DNA from 3 places in the Halomonas sp. 5021 genome. Region 3 is predicted to be linked to each of the others. Evidence: predicted binding sites of a transcription regulator. Region 3 holds the regulator's gene; each other region holds the start of a gene.
What was found. The regulator PhoB, encoded in region 3, activates phosphate uptake and scavenging genes when phosphate is short. The targets are predictions, from matches to a motif close to TGTCATANNNNTGTCANA.

Region 1 (2,269 bases), 290 kb from region 3:
GAGTAGTAAACGATTGGCTTGCCAGTTTCCAGCTTGCCTAACCAGCAACCTTCATGGCGGAAACGGCCTAGTGCCGTGCGTTTTACGGCACGAGCACCGCTATAGGGATCGATTTCGACCTGGTAACCGAAGGTGCGCGCTTCGTTACGGTAATCGTCTTCGGCGCGCTCACCGCGTGGAGTGATATCAAAGCGGGCAAACTCATCGTTCTCTTCAGAAGCATCACCCGCCGAGGTTTCCCAGGCATAGCGGCCGCGTTCAGTGGGAATACCAATGCGGGCGTCGTCCTGGAAGCGCTCGCCGGTGTGAACAAAGACGTTAGGCCAGTTCTCTTCGCAGGCAATGTAGGTGCCCCAGGGCGTTACCCCGTTACCGCAGTTATTATTGGTACCGCGGGTTTGGGTGCCTGCTGGCGAAAAGTGAGTTTTAACATAGTCACTGCCCGCCACGGGGCCAGCCAGATCCATTTCCGTTGCGCTGGTAAAGCGGCGGTTATAGCGGGAGCCCGGCACATGCGCCCATTGGCCGCTGGCGTCTTTTTCAACCTCGACAAGGGTGATACCGTGCGCATTGATCTCGGTGCGCGACTCCGCCGCCGGGCGTTGCCCTTCATCCGCATTGGTGGGGCCGCCCTGGGGTGCCCAGAGTGCCGACTGGTCGATATATTCATTGTTGAGTGCCAGAACAAAACGGCGTGAGGCGCTGTCAGCGTCCAGGGCAAACCCCGCCATGCCGTCATGGTGCATGCCCACGCTTTCCGCCTGACGCTCGGCGGTCATTGGCTGGTCGGGCTGCCAACTGCCGCCCGCGCTTAACGGTGTGCCCCAGGGCACCAAGACTTGGGCCACGTAACCGTCTGGCACCACCACGGCATCGGTGCGTGATCCTTGAACCGCCTCAAACGCCAGCGTCAGGGGTGTTTTTTGGGCGCCGCTGGAGGCAAGCGCTTGCGCCGCACCGCCAAAGCTTAGCATCGAGGCAGCCGCCATGCTCAAACCACCGCGCATCACATCGCGCCGGGATACATGGTGCGCCAATACTTCGGCGAAAGGTTGATTGCCGCTTTGGTTAAACAGGCGATGATCTTCGATCTCTTTACTCATTGTGGTCTCCCCCTGATCGTTTGTAGGCCAACGATTGAACGTTAGGAGACACTAAAGAAGCTAAATGACAATACGATGGCGGAGTGCCTGCATTTATATGAAGATTGTCTGTGTGGCAAAGCCGTGACATAAGCCCATACTTATTCAACACTCAGCACGATGACGTTATTGAAGCGTGCCCAACAGGAGCAACAATGAGACTGATCCGCCTCATGTGGGTCGTGCTGGCAGGGTTGAGTTTTAGCATCGGTGTCCTCGGCATTTTTCTGCCCCTGCTGCCTACCACCGTCTTTATGCTAATAGCCGTTTACTGCGCCTCCAAAGGGTCGCCTCGCTTCGAGGCCTGGATCCGCTCCCGCCACTATGTGGGCCCACTGCTGGTCACTTGGGAGCAGGAGCGGGCTATCTCCAGACGCGGAAAATTGGCGGCCGTCAGCACGATCGCGTTGAGTGCACTGATCACGGCTTGGTCGCTCGGCCCCGGCTGGACGCGCTGGGGCGTGATCGCCCTACTGATGCTGATTGCCCTTTGGCTGGCCACCCGGCCAGAGCCGTCTTCCTCGCCTTAGCCAAGACTACAGCAGGGCTAAACCACCACCTTATGGGTCGACACAACCTGACGCAGCCCCATGAACGAACGGATCTGGCGCACGCCGGGCAGGTAGAGTAACTGCTCAGCATGCAATTTATTGAAGCTTTGGCTATCCCGGGTGCGCACCAGCATAAAGTAGTCGAATTCCCCGGTGACCACATGGCACTCCATACAGCCGGATACCTTCTGGGCCGCCTCTTCAAAGGCAGCGAAGGATTCCGGCGTCGAGCGATCCAGCACCACGCCAATCAGCACCACCATCCCCGCCTGTAGCTGCTCCGGGTCTAGATGCGCCACCACCCGGCTGATCACCCCGTCCCGTTTGAGCTTTTCCACTCGGCGTAAACAGGCCGCTGGGCTCAAGCTCACCTGCTCTGCCAGCGCCACATTGGAGAGTGTGGCGTCGTCTTGCAGCAGTTTGAGAATACGCCGGTCTGTTCGGTCCAGTTCAGCCGCCTGATCATCAGGCTCAGCGCCTGAACGGGAGGTTTTTGAGCGCACTATTATTTACCTTATTGACCTTTAGACACTATTTAAACCCATATAAAGCATTTAACACCAACACTTGCTGCTT
Region 2 (2,269 bases), on a different contig from region 3:
GCATTACCATTGGCAACGTTCACCGCCACGGCATCATGGGAGCCAACAAAATGGGCTTCATAGTCCTCTCCTGCTTCCAAACCAGCCGATTCAAGCAACACGGTTTTGGGAATCAGGTGGCTTGAAGTGGAGGCTCGGTCGCCATAGGCCATCTTCATGCCCTCGATATCGGCATAAGACTCAACGCCGGAATCGACATTGGCAATAATGATGGAGCGGTAGGTGGGCTTGCCATCCACAATCATGGCCGCAAAGGGTTCGATCTCGCTTTTGCTTTTTGCCATCACATAGGAGAGGGGCCCGAAGTAGGCGAGGTCGATGCGACCAAAACGCATGGCTTCGATCATGGAGGAGTAATCTGTAGTGACAATTAGCTCAATTTCTTTGCCAAGCGTGCTTTCAAGATAGTCTTTCAATGGCTGGTTGCGTTTGATCAGTTCAGAAGCGTTTTCATCAGGGAGCAGTGCGACTTTTAACAGGTCTGGATTTGGATCAGGATCCGCAGCTAAGGCCGACACGGTCATTCCAGCCATAAGACAGATAGCGAAGAAAAAGCTGAATAGCGGTTTCATTGTGCAATCTCCAGTTTTATCGAAGTGGTATTCGCGGATTGAGGGTTGGGGTTGGTGGTTTCATCGGCTTCGGGTAAAACCCCTGGCGCACCGTGGTAAATCTCATCCAGGTGGCATTGCTGTAACTGTGCCGGGGCTGCATCGAAAACGATTTGGGCATTCGCTAAACCAATAATGCGGTCAGCAAACCGCTGGGCATATTCCAGCTGGTGCAGTGAAATAATGGCGGTAATACCATCTTCACGGCATATGTCTCGCAATAATGTAAGCACTCGCTCAGAGGTTGCCGGGTCAAGGCTGGCCACTGGCTCGTCCGCCAGGATCATGGCGGGCTGCTGCGCCAAGGCACGCGCAATGCCCACGCGCTGCTGCTGCCCTCCGGAAAGCTGATCGACCCTGGTAAGCGCCTTCTCAGCCAGGCCTACGCGATCCAGGCAGTGCAGGGCAAGCTCCTGTTCCTGCCTGGGTAGCGGAAACAAACTGCGCCAGGTGCTGTGGTAAGCAAGCCGACCCATCAGCACATTCTGGAGTGCCGTGTGGCGTTCAATGAGCTGATGATGCTGGAAAACCATGGCGGTTTTGCACCGATGGCGGCGTACCGTAGTAATGGTTTCGAGCGCACCTAGTTCAGCCGAGATCACTTTGCCGGTGCTGGGCCGCACCAAGTGGTTGAGGGAGCGCAGTAACGTAGATTTACCTGCACCGGAAAGACCGAGTAGAACCGTAAACTCGCCTTTGTGGAAATCAACGGTGGTGGGTCGGAGTGCGAGAACATTCCCAGGATATGTCACCCCCATTTTCTCGATGCGGAGCATTAAGTCAGAGAATTGAACAGGCTCCATTGGATCACCTTCTGCAATGTATGAGCTCACTTGATTGTGACTCACAATGCAACGTTAGCGCTCCTAGGTGACAAAGCTGTGTCATGCAGATGATAAGTTAATGACCATCAAAGGGGGCGGGCAGCATGTAATGACATAAGAAATTGGCGCTTTATAAGTTAAAAAAATTTAATGTTTCTGTGCGCGTGCCGATAATGCATTTTGCTTGGTATCAAGATGCGTTGGGCCTAAACACTTGAAGTTACCGAGATGGCTTCCACCTGCCCAATGCAACGCGCTGCGGGCTTTCACGAGATCCCCCCATGCTACTTCTGAATCGAAGCGTTAAACTGCGGCTTGCCGTGAGTTTAGGCGCGTGCATCTTAATGTTAATTGTTGTCGGTATTATCGGTCTCTACAGTCTCAGCAAAACCAACGATGCCCTCAACAGTACTTATGAGGGGAACGTACTCACCTTGGGTGATCTTATTAAGGTCAACCAAGCACTGCTCGGCAACCGGGTAAAGATAACGGCCGAGCAGCGTGATCGAACCCCGGCATCTGCTATAACAACGAAACAAGAGGTTGCGGAGAACGATGCCATTATCGACGCCGCCTGGAATGATTACTTCCCTGAGCGTGTTTCTGGTGATCAAGAGCGTGCAATAGCCGAAAGCTTTATCGTGTCGCTAGCCAGTCTGCGTGCCGGTATTGACGATATTAACGCGGCAATGATTGGCAATGATTATGACGCCGCCAGAGAGATAGCCACCACCACGCTACGTGCTGAATACCCTAAAGTGCTCACGGCGATTCAGGGCCTTATCGACCTTAACAGCGCCCAAGCCGCCGCCAATAACCAGCAGTCATCAAGCG
Region 3 (2,269 bases):
GCAACGAAGTCGCGGCGCATCTGCTCTAGCTGATGCAAGCGCGTAATATCGCGCGCCATGACCAGGCGCTCGTCGTCACCATAAAGGGTAATCTGGTACTGCAAAATGCGACGCTCATCGATCGGCGACGTGAGCGTCAGCGGCTCACTGTAGTCGCGGGCGTTGAAATAGCTGATGAACCGCGGGTCGCGAAGCAGATTGGTAATATGTTGTCCACGGTCGTGAGCGGTTTGTAGCCCCAGCATATTGCTGGCAGCGCTGTTCCACCACTCCAGGTCGCCGTGACGGTCGAGCATCACCACGCTATCGCGCATGGCTTCCGAGGATTCTTGAATGCGGGCAAGCGTCGAGCGGAGACGGCCCTGGGTAATCCGTTGGCTTTTCTGATATCGGTACAAACGATCAAACAATTCGCCCCACAGTCCTCCTGCGGCCGGCGGTTCATCCTGCGGGCGTTGCGTCAGCCAGCGGTAAGCGGCGCGCAATTGCCGCAAGTGGTAGACCAGACACATCGCGAAGCCACCGGCCAACCCCAGGCCCGGCAGGCCAAGTAGCCATCCCAGGCAGATGCCGAGTGCCGCCCAACCTAGCAAACGCCAAAGCTCACGGCTCCACAAACGCACGGTTAAGCTCGAGCGGAGAAGCGGTAGCCCGTACCGCGTACCGTTTGGATCAAGTTCTGATGTCCGTCGCCCAGGGCTTTGCGTAGCCGACGAATATGAACATCCACAGTGCGCTCTTCCACGTACACATTACCGCCCCACACCTGGTCGAGTAACTGGCTACGTGTGTAGGCCCTTTCCTGATGGGTCATGAAGAATTGCAACAGCCGGTATTCGGTCGGCCCCATATCCAGCGCTTTACCGTAGGCACTTACCCGGTGGCCCACCGGATCAAGCAGCAACCCATTAATTTCGATGGGATCTTCCACGCCACGTGGGGTCGCACGACGCAGCACGGCCTTGAGGCGTGCCACGAGTTCACGGGGCGAAAACGGCTTGGTGATATAATCGTCGGCCCCCGCTTCAAGCCCCTGTATCTTATTGTCTTCTTCACCCTTGGCGGTGAGCATGATGATCGGCAGTTCGGCGGTGGTTTCCTCGCGCTTGAGGCGCCGAGCCAACTCGATGCCGCTGGTACCGGGCATCATCCAGTCGAGCAATAGCAGGTCAGGCTGATGATCAACGACCATGGCGTGGGCATCCTGAGCGTTGTCCGCTTCAAGAACACGGTAGTCGGCCATTTCCAGCGCCACCGCGATCATCTCGCGAATGGATGCTTCATCATCGACGATCAAGACGGTCTTGGCGGTCATTCCAGAGCCTCACGGTGTCCGATAGAAAGTAATCCAGTGACAGGTACATGACGATCACACCATGACTTGATGACAATTCTATGACATTGACAGAGATTCGCCAGCCGTTGGCCACCAACTCAGCGCAATACCGGCAAACACCAGCAGGCCCGACCAGTGATTATTCAGAAACGCCAGAAAACAGGCATCCCGCTCACGGTGACGGATCAAGCGCTGCTGGTGAATAAACGTCGCCGCCATCCCCGCCAGGCCGAGCCAGAAAAAACCGCCCAGCCCGAGGCGCGCGCCCACCCAGGCCAGCAATGCCAGCGTGGCCAGCTGAAGCAGCCCGATCACCAGCCGGTCGGCATTACCCAGCAACACGGCCGTCGATTTAATGCCAATCTTGATATCGTCGTCACGATCAACCATGGCGTACTGGGTATCATAGCCAACCGTCCACAGCACATTGGCAAAGAACAGCAGCCATGCCTCTACCGGCACATGGCCAAGGACCGCACCGAACGCCATCGGAATCGCCCAGGAAAACGCCGCCCCTAGCACTACCTGGGGAAAATGCGTGTAGCGCTTCATGAACGGGTAGATAAACGCCAATACCACGCCGCCCACCGACAGCAACACGGTAAACCAATTGGTCAACAGCACCAGCATGAAGGCCGCCGTCACCAGCCCGATAAACAGCAGTTGGGCCTCGGTTTCACTGATCCGCCCGGTAGCCAGCGGGCGCTGTCGGGTACGTTTGACGTGGCCATCGACGTGACGATCGGCATAATCATTGACCACGCAGCCCGCTGCGCGCATGACGTATACCCCGGCGATAAAGATGAGCAGTACGTTGCGCCCGGGTACCCCTTCGCCGGCGACCCATAAGGCCCACAGCGTTGGCCACATCAGCAGCCAGGTACCGATCGGCCGATCCAGACGCATCAGCTGTATAAAATCCGCCAGCCGACT

Region 1: a site for PhoB is predicted at 1,215-1,232, ahead of R3F64_RS05990 (PhoX family protein). Genes of this name have one in related genera too.
Region 2: a site for PhoB is predicted at 1,481-1,498, ahead of phnC (phosphonate ABC transporter ATP-binding protein). Genes of this name have one in related genera too.

What each region holds. Positions count from the first base shown of each region.
Region 1 is NZ_JAXOVU010000002.1:492,413-494,681, reverse strand. Features, by position in the region: gene R3F64_RS05990 (PhoX family protein) at 1-1,103, opposite strand, end outside; gene R3F64_RS05985 (YbaN family protein) at 1,298-1,672, shown strand; gene R3F64_RS05980 (Lrp/AsnC family transcriptional regulator) at 1,690-2,196, opposite strand.
Region 2 is NZ_JAXOVU010000009.1:97,926-100,194, forward strand. Features, by position in the region: gene phnD (phosphate/phosphite/phosphonate ABC transporter substrate-binding protein) at 1-572, opposite strand, end outside; gene phnC (phosphonate ABC transporter ATP-binding protein) at 569-1,414, opposite strand; gene R3F64_RS14420 (methyl-accepting chemotaxis protein) at 1,717-2,269, shown strand, end outside.
Region 3 is NZ_JAXOVU010000002.1:200,591-202,859, reverse strand. Features, by position in the region: gene phoR (phosphate regulon sensor histidine kinase PhoR) at 1-623, opposite strand, end outside; gene phoB (phosphate regulon transcriptional regulator PhoB) at 626-1,315, opposite strand; gene ubiA (4-hydroxybenzoate octaprenyltransferase) at 1,394-2,269, opposite strand, start outside.